3 regions of the Bradyrhizobium sp. WSM4872 genome follow, and region 3 is predicted to be linked to each of the others. Evidence: predicted binding sites of a transcription regulator. Region 3 holds the regulator's gene; each other region holds the start of a gene.
What was found. Region 3 encodes PhoB, which activates phosphate uptake and scavenging genes when phosphate is short. Its sites were predicted from a motif close to TGTCATNNANCTGTCAT; they were not measured.

Region 1 (3,419 bases), on a different contig from region 3:
CTGGTGAACCTGTTCCTGGCGAGCTCGGTGCTGCAGTTCGTCGTGTCGGTGGTCGGCGTGCTGGTGTTCGCGGGCCTCACCGCGTGGGATACCCAGCGGCTGAAGAACGACTACATCTACGGCTACGCCTCGGCCGGCGGTGACATCGCAGAGCGTGCGGCCATCACCGGCGCGCTGTCGCTGTACCTGAACTTCATCAACCTGTTCACGCTGCTCCTGCAGCTGCTCGGCCAGCGCGACTAAGCGTCAGACCAGAGCGAACGACACCAGCCCCGGCCGAAAGGCCGGGGTTTTTGTTTGGGCGTGATGTTCCCTCAACCACCGTCATTGCGAGGAGCTCTTGCGCCGAAGCAATCCAGAGTCCCTCCACGGACGCATTCCTGGATTGCTTCGCTTCGCTCGCAATGACCACGTGGAGAGGCCGTTTCGCCTCTTCCAGCGGTCCCGGTAAGGCTTTAATCTTGCCCCATGTCCGCACCCGAAATCAGGCCCACCCTTGAGGCCGACCTCCCCGCCATCACCGCCATCTACCAGCAAGCCGTCCGCGAGGGCACCGCGACGTTCGAGCTGGAGCCGCCTGACCTTACCGAGATGACGCGCCGCTACCGCACGCTGATCGACGGCGGCTATCCCTATTTCGTCGCCATCCTCGACGGGCGCGTCGCCGGCTACGCCTATGCCGGTGCCTACCGGCCACGGCCGGCCTACCGCTTCACGGTCGAGAACTCGATCTATCTCGATCCGTCCTTCCACCGCCGCGGCATCGGCGCGCTCCTGCTGGAGCGGCTGATCGTCGAATGCGAAGCGCGCGGCTTCCGCCAGATGATCGCGGTGATCGGCGATTCCGCCAATGCCGGCTCGATCGGCGTGCACACCAAGGGCGGCTTCAGGATGATCGGCACGCATCCGAGCGTCGGGCTGAAATTCGGCCGCTGGCTGGACACGGTGATGATGCAGCGCGATCTTGGTGAGGGCGCGACTACGGTGCCGGAGAAGTAAAGCTTCCTCAAACCACCGCCAATTTGCGATCGATCACCAGGAGCACGCGCTCCAGCTCGTGGCCGCGGCGCAGGATCAAGCCCGTCGCCGAGATCACGCTGTACATGCCCTGCTTGCGCGCAAGGCGCGGATCCTTTTCGATACGATAGATCGGCACTTCCGAGGCGCGGCGAAAGACCGAGAACACGGCGCGATCCCTGAGGAAGTCGATGGCGTAGTCGCGCCACTCGCCGTCCGCGACCATCCGGCCGTACAGATTGAGAATACGATGCAGCTCGAGCCGGTTGAACGTCACCCGGCTCAGTTGCGCATTCGAAGCGGCGGGGCGCGCCGCCGCGCGCTGTTCGCTCGGATCGGCATCCTCCGACAGACTCATAGGCCGCCTCCTGTCGCATCAGCATGACCGCGTCCGCGAAGACCGTCCCCGGAACCGCGGATCATGACAGTTGCATGATCGCGCCAACTGTTCCCCACCGCAAGGCCCTCGAAAGGGCTCTGGAATCCGGAGCAATCCGCATACACGCAGCGGTGGAACTCTGTCGCGGCAAACCGTCACGGGATCGTTAGCAGGAATCATAGTGTCGCCGCTTTTCCGCCAAGCGACTGCCGCCCTGCATTGCGAAAAGACCTATGTGCGTTGACCCGGTCCTTTCGGTTCCGGATTCCTCAGCCCCCAGCCCCCCGGGGCCGTCAGGATCGGGTCTGTTCGCACGACAAGGAGGGCCAACGCGAGTTGGTCCTTTTTTGTTTGTGTCGGGATGTTTCTCACTCGCTGTCATTCCGGGCGCTCCTCTTGGCGCGAGCCCGGAATCCATTTCTCAGCTCGGATGGTGGATCGATGGATTCCGGGTTCGCGCTTCGCGCGCCCCGGAATGACGAGAGACAAGTTGTCTTGAGATGATCTTGAGTGCGCTGCGCGTCAGTGCAGCGACGTATACGCCGCGCCCAGCATCGGCCCCGGCTTTTCCCGGCTGCCGTCCTGGACATAGACCACGGCACCGTCGACGCCGTCGCGCGTGAGGTTCTCGATCGGCACCGTCCAGCTTTCCGGGCGGCCGGTCCAGTCGCCGACCTTCAGCAGGTTGCGCACCACGTTGTGATAGATCACCTGCTGTCCGCGATTTTCGCCGCGGCTGATCGCGATCGGCACCGACTTCGCAATCGAGCAGATCCAGACCTCGCCGTGGGACGCCGTCGGCTCGTTGCTCGCGGCCACCGAGACGTTGATCTGCTTGCCCGCGAGCGACATCGTCACCGGCACGCTCATCACGCCCGTGCCCTTGTCGGTTTTGCCGATGGCGCTTTCGATGCCGGTGCGGTCGCTGCCGACGACATGCGTGGAGCCGTTCACCACGACCTGCGGCGTGTAGACTTCGCGGTCGCCGCGCATGCGTGAATAGGCACGCTGCCGTGCAGAGAAGCGCGAATCGGCCAATGTGTCCTTCCAGCCGAGATAGTCCCAATAGTCGATCGGCATGCTCAGCGCGATGATCGAGGGATCGCGGGAGAGGTCGCCGATGATCTTGTCGGCCGGCGGGCAGGAGGAGCAGCCCTGCGAGGTAAACAATTCGACAACGGCGCGGGGATCAGCTTCGGCAGGACGAATGACGGCGACGATAGCACAGAGACCAAGGGCTCCCGACCAGAGGGCGCCGGACCAGCGTGAAACCAGATGAGAAGCCGTCATTATTGTCATGTCGAACGCCGCACACCATTGCTCGTGAGAGGGAAATCTTACCGCCGGATGGTCACCGTAGTCTTACGGGCCTCGCACTTTCGTCCGCCAAAGTAACCGTCCAAAGCGTGAGGTTCTCCGCCGGGCGGGCCCATCTGAAGCCTGCCGCAAACGCGTGAAGGCGGCCTTGTGATAGGCCGCCTTCGTGTAACCTACTACTCACTTCGCAGTGAGCCACCGTTCACAAGTCCGCGCTTACGCCGCGAGCTTGCGCAGCACGTAGTGCAGGATGCCGCCGTTGCGGTAGTATTCGAGCTCGTCCAGCGTATCGATGCGGCAGAGCAGCGAAACGCGCTGCAGCGAACCGTCGCCGGAGACGATCTCCGCGGTCAGCTTCTGGCGCGGCTTGAGCTCTCCGACGAGGCCGCGCAGCGTGACCTTCTCGTCGCCCTTCAGGCCGAGCGACGACCAAGAGGTGCCGTCCTCGAAGGTCAGCGGCAGCACGCCCATGCCGACCAGGTTGGAGCGGTGGATGCGCTCGAAGCTCTGGCAGATCACGGCACGGACGCCGAGCAGACGGGTGCCCTTCGCGGCCCAGTCGCGCGAGGAGCCATTGCCGTATTCGGCGCCGGCGAACACCACCAATGGCACCTGCTCCTGCTGATATTTCATCGCGGCGTCGTAGATCGACATCTGCTCGCCGTCGGGCCAGTGCTTGGTGAGACCGCCTTCCGGAATATTGCCG
Region 2 (3,419 bases), on a different contig from region 3:
TACGGGTGCCAGCCGGCGCCCGGCCTTCCCTGCGCCCTTTCCTTCGAGAGGGTGCGAAGACAAGAGCAAAGCTCGGGCAAAATGAGCCGCGAGAATGCGAAAGTGTGCCTGCAAGCCGGGAACGGGAATTGGGTGATCGCGACGGGACGATAGAGCTACGCGCTCTCCGTCTCCCGGTGCACGTCGTGCACCACGAGGCCCATGCCTTCGTCGGGCATCTTGATCCAGTCGCGGCGCTTGAGGGTGCGCTTGGTGTCTTCGTAGCCGGAGGTCCAGTGCTCGCGCATCGAGGTGCCCGAGAATTCGTGGTCCTTGGCGTCGCCCTCGTAGGCCTTCTGCTGGTAGATCAGATGCAGGATCGCGATCTCCGGCATGTGGCGCAGGCTTGACTTGAGTTTGCGCTCCTCCTCGGAGAGCTGCTCGTCGGGCAGCTTGGCCAAGGCCTTGTAGAGCAGGACCTTGAGGTTGTGGGTTCGGCGGTAGACGTCGGTGTTGTGGCGGGTGCGCGAGGAATACATGATGTCCTTGTGGCGGGCCATCACGTCCTGGATCGAGCGCGGCAGCACGCCGCGTGCGCTGAACAGGTCGACCTGGAACACCAGCGAATTGAGCGCGTCTTCCTGGTCGAGCAGGTGCTGAAGCGGCGTGTTGGAGACGATGCCGCCGTCCCAGAAATGATCGGTGCCGATCCGTACCATCGGCAGTGCCGGGGGCAGGGCGCCGGAAGCCATGATGTGCTCCGGCTCGATCTCGTCATGGGAATTGTCGAAATAGATGAAATTGCCGGAGAGCACGTTGACGGCGCCGACCGCGAAGCGAACCTTCTTCTCGTTGATGAGGTCGAAGTCGACGAGCTCGAGCAGGCTCTCCTTCAGCGGCATCGTGTCGTAATAGCTGGTGGCGGTCCGGGCGCCGACCGGGCTCAGCCAGGGATTGACCTGATGCGGGCTGAAGAAGCCCGGTTGGCCCATCGCCGACGTCATCCACGCGCTGGTGAGATTGCGCCACTGGCGGAAGATGTCTCCGTCAGGCGTGTAGTGCCAGATCTTGCGGTTGGTGATGCGCTCCCAGAAGATGCGCAGCGCCTCGAGCCGCTTCTCCGGCTTGTTGCCTGCGATGATGGCGGAGTTGATCGCGCCGATCGAGACGCCACAGACCCAGTCGGGCTCGATGCCGGCCTCGTGCAGCGCCTGGTAGACGCCGGCCTGGTAGGCGCCGAGCGCGCCGCCACCTTGCAACACCAGCGCAACGCGGTCGCAGCGCTCGGGCCGCCAGCCTCGCGAGGGAGGCTGATGGGTCTGATGAGCCGGTTGCGACGTTCGGGCGTCCATGGTGTGCCTCCTGGCAAGCATGGAGATCATGCTTCAATGACAGAGGCCAAACGATTGCGTCGGGCGGTGACGGCGTGATGACATTCTGGCGCCGATGCATCGCTTGCATGCACCATGAGCGCCCTAAGAATGGCTGCGGTCGTGCGGATGACGGAAATCCTTCACATCGCAGTCAATGACGGCGGCTAGCAATCTGCATCGCCGCCTGACGCTGCCGGGCGGGCATCACATGAGCACCACGAGAGGAGACCGGCGATGCGCAGGGAAGATTTACTGAGGCTTCCATCCATGCCGGCGGCTGGGCCGAGCTATCCGGCGGGGCCCTATCGCTTCGTCAACCGCGAATTCCTCGTCATCACCTACGAGACCGATCCGGAGCTGATCCGCGCCGGCCTGCCTGAGCCGCTGGAGCCGATCGACCAGCCGATCGTGCATTACGAATGGATCAGGATGCCGGACTCGTCCGGCTTCGGCAGCTACACCGAGTCTGGCCTCGTCATCCCCGCGCGCCTGCACGGCGAGGAGGTCAACTTCGTCTCGCAGATGTATCTGGACGACGATCCGCCGATCGCAGCCGGCCGCGAGATATGGGGCTTTCCCAAGAAATACGCCCATCCCAAACTCGAGATCGTCAAGGACACGCTGACGGGCACGCTGGAATATGCCGGCCAGCTCGTCGCCATGGGCACGATGGGCTACAAGCACGAGAGCATGGCCGGCAACGGAGACCTGACCCGGGCGACGCTGTCGAAGACGCAGGTCAATCTGAAGATGACCCCCGGCGTCGACGGCCGCCTCGAGATCTGCCAGCTCGTCGCGATCAACCTCATCGACATCGTGCCGAAGGGCTCCTGGATGGGGCCCGGCCGGCTGCATCTGGTGCCGCATGTCAATGCCCCCGTAGCCGATTTCCCGGTCCGCCGCTGCCTCGGCGCGCATCATTACATCGCCGACCTGACGCTGCCGTTCGGCCGCGTCGTGCACGACTACATCAGGGAAGCCGAGTTGGCCACCACCGGGCTGGCCGCGGAGTAGGGCGTTATCATCAAACTGTAACAATGCCGTAATTGAGTACCCGCGAGGGTCCGGAAGATGCCGTCAGCCATCTTGCGGAGCGGGGCGTTCGTTGACGGTTGGGGTTGGTCATGGCTGAGCCGGCTAAGCTTGTCAGCGCGATATCGGATTCCGTGCCTTGCATTCCCGGCCTGGTATGGGCATTCCGCCTCCACGGCGACGGCGGCGCCGAGGCGCTGCCGATCGACCAGCCGATCGAGTTCAGTCACGACGGCCGGCTCTGGCTGCATTTCAACCTCACGGACACGCGCGCACGGCCGTGGATCGCCGCGTCACAGCTGCCGCCGCTCGCGCGCGAGCTCTTGCTGTCCAGCGACACCTTCCAGCAGCTTCACGTCATCGACCACTGCGTCTACGGCGTATTCTCCGACCTCGTGCGCGAGATCGACAGCGCGACGGAGGAGACCGCGTTCCTGCGCTTCGCCATGACCGAGCGGCTCCTGATCAGCGGCCGCCATCAGGCGCTGTGCTCGGCGGATGCGACACGCCGGGTGCTCGAAGGCGGCTACCGCGTCGACAACGTCGCCCATCTCCTTGAAAAGATCGTCGACGAGGTCGCCGACACGCTTGATAGGATGGCCGACAAGCTCGGCCAGGAGATCGACGACATCGAGGAGCGGATTTTGGCCGACGACGCCAAGCCGGAGATGCGCCGCAATCTTGGCCGGCTGCGCCGGACCTGCGTCAGGCTGCATCGCCAGCTCACCGGCCTGCGTACGCTGTTCCATCGCCTCGACCAGAAGAACACCGACCACCTGTCGCCGGACCTGCGAATCCAGGCCGGCAAGCTGGCGCAGCGGCTGGACGGCCTCGACCACGATATCGTCGAGCTGCGCGAACGCAGCCGCCTGCTCGAGGAGGAGCTGCGTTTCAAGAACGAGGAGGAAAGCAACAACCACCTCCACACGCTCTCGATCGTAACCTCGCTGCTGCTGCCGCCGACGCTGATCACCGGTATCTTCGGCATGAACACCAAGGGCCTGCCGCTGACCGATGTCGAGAGCGGATTTTTCT
Region 3 (3,419 bases):
CAAGATCTTCACGTCGCCGACTGACCGGCGCACGCAGGATTACATCACCGGCCGGTTCGGCTAGGAGACGCGACATGGGTTCTGAACATACCGCAAAGGCCTTCGATACCGACCTCCAGGAACTCACCCGCCTGGTCGCCGAGATGGGTGGCATCGCCGAGCGCATGATCGTCGAGTCCGTCGACGCGCTGATCCGCCGCGACGTCCCGCTCGGCCAGCGCGTCGTCGCCATCGACACAGAACTCGACGCGCTGCAGAAGCGCATCGAGGAGCGTGCGGTCCTCACCATCGCCCGCCGCCAGCCGATGGCGGTCGACCTGCGCGAGATCGTCGGCGCCATGCGCGTCGCGACCGATCTCGAGCGCATCGGCGACCTCGCCAAGAACATGGGCAAACGCGTCGCGGCGCTGGAGACGGACTTCCATCCGCTCAAGCTGTTTCGCGGCCTCGAGCACATGACCGACCTCGTGCAGCAGCAGGTCAAGTCGGTGCTGGACGCCTATGCCGCGCATGATCTGCCGGCGGCGATGGCGGTGTGGAAGGGCGACGAGGAGGTCGACGCCATCTGCACCTCGCTGTTCCGCGAGCTCCTTACCTACATGATGGAGGATCCGCGCAACATCTCGTTCTGTATCCATTTGATGTTCTGCGCCAAGAACATCGAGCGGATCGGCGACCACGCCACCAACATCGCCGAGACCGTGTTCTACATGATCGAGGGACAGGCGATCACCGACAAGCGGCCGAAGGGCGACATGACGACCTTCGCCAACACGGTACCGAACACTTAAGGAGCGACGACCCGATGGGCGCACGCATTATGGTGGTTGAGGACGAGGAAGCTCTGACGGAGCTTCTCCGCTACAACCTCGAAGGCGACGGCTATGACGTCGAGACGGTGATGCGCGGCGACGACGCCGACACTCGCCTCAAGGAGCACATCCCCGATCTGATCGTGCTCGACTGGATGCTGCCGGGCCTGTCAGGCATCGAATTGTGCCGGCGGCTTCGCACCCGTCCCGAGACCAAGCAGCTCCCGATCATCATGCTCACCGCGCGCGGCGAGGAGAGCGAACGGGTGCGGGGTCTTGCGACCGGCGCCGACGATTACATCGTCAAGCCGTTCTCGGTGCCGGAGCTGCTCGCGCGCGTGAAAGGCCTGCTGCGGCGCGCGAGCCCCGAGCGGCTCGCCACCGTGCTTGCTTTTGGCGACATCGAGCTCGACCGCGACAAGCGCCGCGTGGCGCGCTCGGGCCGGCCGATCGATCTCGGTCCGACCGAATATCGCCTGCTGGAGTTCTTCCTGGAGCATCCGGGCCGGGTGTTCTCGCGCGAGCAACTGCTCGACAGCGTTTGGGGCCGCGACATCTACATCGATGAGCGTACCGTCGACGTGCATATCGGCCGCCTGCGCAAGCTGCTCAATCTCGGCCGCGAGCAGGACCCGATCCGCACCGTCCGCGGCGCCGGCTACGCGCTGGATGATCGTTTTGCCAAGGCGGAGCAGGTGTAGGGTTGCAGGCTTGTTTGCTGGCGAGCTGTCCCCGAATTCTCCGACGTCGTCCCGGACAAGCGAGCGAAGCGAGCGCTGATCCGGGACCCATAACCACCGAACGTGGTTTGGCGAAGACTCGGAGTGACCCCTTCCGCACGACTACTGCGTGCTCGGAGTATGGGTCCTGGCTTTCGCCAGGACGACACTGAAATTGTTGAACTGTCTTCGCGCGACGACTTGCCGTGATTACCGCGGACCCGGCTTCACCGGTGCGCGGCGCCGATCCGATGCCGGCTGGTACGCGACGCGCGAGTGCTGGGCGCAATAGGGCAGGCCGGACAACGCACGGCCACCACAGAAGAAGAAGTCCGGGCTCGAGGGATCGCCGACCGGCCAGTGGCAGGTCGCCTCGTTCAATTCCAGCAGCGACAGCCGCTGGCTCATCGGCACCACGTTGTCGTATGTGACCGGATCCGGCTCAGCCTCGACCTCAAAGGCCTGCGCCAGCGCGGTGTTGCCGCGCGAGATCGGGCGGCTCACCCGCATCATGTGCTGCGCGGGACGCGCCTTGCGCGGCCGGGGCGCTGCCGACGAAGGGCTCTTGGCGCGGCCCGAAAGGCCGAGCCTGTGCACTTTGCCGATCACGGCATTGCGGGTCACATTGCCGAGCTCCGCCGCGATCTGGCTGGCCGAAAGTCCGGCCTCCCAGAGCTTTTTCAGCTGCTCGACGCGATCATCGGACCAGGTCAAAACCGTCATTGCACCCTTTCCCTCGCTGCGCGCCAGCCATCCTGGGGCCTCGCAGCGAATGCCTAAGCCTTCAAAAACCCGTGCCGCCAGAATCCCTTAAGGCTCGCCGGGCGCGTCTTGAACGCCCGAACGTTTACGCCGGTACATAAGGACTTAAAGATCAGAACCACTGCACGAGATGTCGTATCTGACAATCCAAACGCTACAATATGGCGTGACTCCCGCGCAAGAGTCCGCCGACTCGCTTCCACATGTTCCGTGGCTAAATCCCGCAAAATCGGCACCGCAAGACTACGGATTCAGCGTTTCGCGAGGCTTTCCGGGCGGCATTGACACCCGTTTCACCAGGCCTAAGATAGTCGTGCGTGCCGCCCTCAAGAGGCGGCACGTTTCGTTTTCCGGGCCGGTCGATGGTGCGTTGCGCAATGCACGCTCACACCGTCCGCAACATTCAAGTGACCGCCATGACTAACAGCGCAGCGCCGCATTTGCTCCCCGTTTTCGCCAGATCCGACCTCGGTTTCGAGCGTGGCGAAGGCTGCTGGCTGATCGCGACTAATGGCGAGCGCTATCTCGATTTCACCTCGGGGGTGGCGGTGAACGCGCTCGGCCATGCCCATCCGGCGCTGGTCGCGGCGTTGCAGGAGCAGGCGACCAAGCTCTGGCACATGTCGAACCTGTTCCAGAGCCCGGACGGCGAAAAGCTCGCCGCGCGCCTGTGCAATGAAAGTTTCGCGGACTTCGTGTTCTTCTGCAATTCCGGCGCCGAAGCGCTGGAATGCGTGATCAAGGTCGTGCGCCGTTATCACGCCGCGAAGGGCCATCCCGACCGCTATCGCATGATCACCTTCGAAGGCGCCTTCCATGGCCGCACGCTGGCGACGCTGGCGGCGACGGGGTCGGCGAAATATCTCGAAGGTTTCGGCCCCCCGATGGAGGGCTTCGACCAGGTTGCGCATGGCGATCTCGAGGCAGTGAAAAAGGCGATCGGTCCGCAGACCGCCGGCATCCTGATCGAGCCGATCCAGGGCGAGGGCGGTGTGCGTTCGGCAACGCCCGCCTTCCTGAGGGCGTTGCGTCAGCTCTGCGACGAGAAGGGTCTGTTGCTCGCCTTCGACGAGGTGCAGACCGGCATGGGCCGCACCGGCGATCTGTTCGCGTACCGCCGCCTCGG

Region 1: AC0L3C_RS24930 (DUF2794 domain-containing protein) is a predicted target of PhoB. The motif match lies at 1,439-1,455, and genes of this name have one in related genera.
Region 2: AC0L3C_RS16380 (acetoacetate decarboxylase) is a predicted target of PhoB. The motif match lies at 1,398-1,414, and genes of this name have one in related genera.

The regions. Positions count from the first base shown of each region.
Region 1 covers NZ_JBVVPT010000021.1:55,206-58,624, reverse strand. The annotation lists gene AC0L3C_RS24940 (Bax inhibitor-1/YccA family protein) at 1-243, shown strand, start outside; gene AC0L3C_RS24935 (GNAT family N-acetyltransferase) at 469-999, shown strand; gene AC0L3C_RS24930 (DUF2794 domain-containing protein) at 1,007-1,375, opposite strand; gene AC0L3C_RS24925 (DUF1223 domain-containing protein) at 1,919-2,695, opposite strand; gene acnA (aconitate hydratase AcnA) at 2,930-3,419, opposite strand, start outside.
Region 2 covers NZ_JBVVPT010000010.1:94,078-97,496, forward strand. The annotation lists gene AC0L3C_RS16375 (patatin-like phospholipase family protein) at 156-1,331, opposite strand; gene AC0L3C_RS16380 (acetoacetate decarboxylase) at 1,587-2,366, shown strand; gene AC0L3C_RS16385 (transporter) at 2,477-3,419, shown strand, end outside.
Region 3 covers NZ_JBVVPT010000028.1:41,600-45,018, reverse strand. The annotation lists gene pstB (phosphate ABC transporter ATP-binding protein PstB) at 1-64, shown strand, start outside; gene phoU (phosphate signaling complex protein PhoU) at 75-791, shown strand; gene phoB (phosphate regulon transcriptional regulator PhoB) at 806-1,513, shown strand; gene AC0L3C_RS28575 (GcrA family cell cycle regulator) at 1,742-2,254, opposite strand; gene AC0L3C_RS28570 (acetylornithine transaminase) at 2,710-3,419, shown strand, end outside.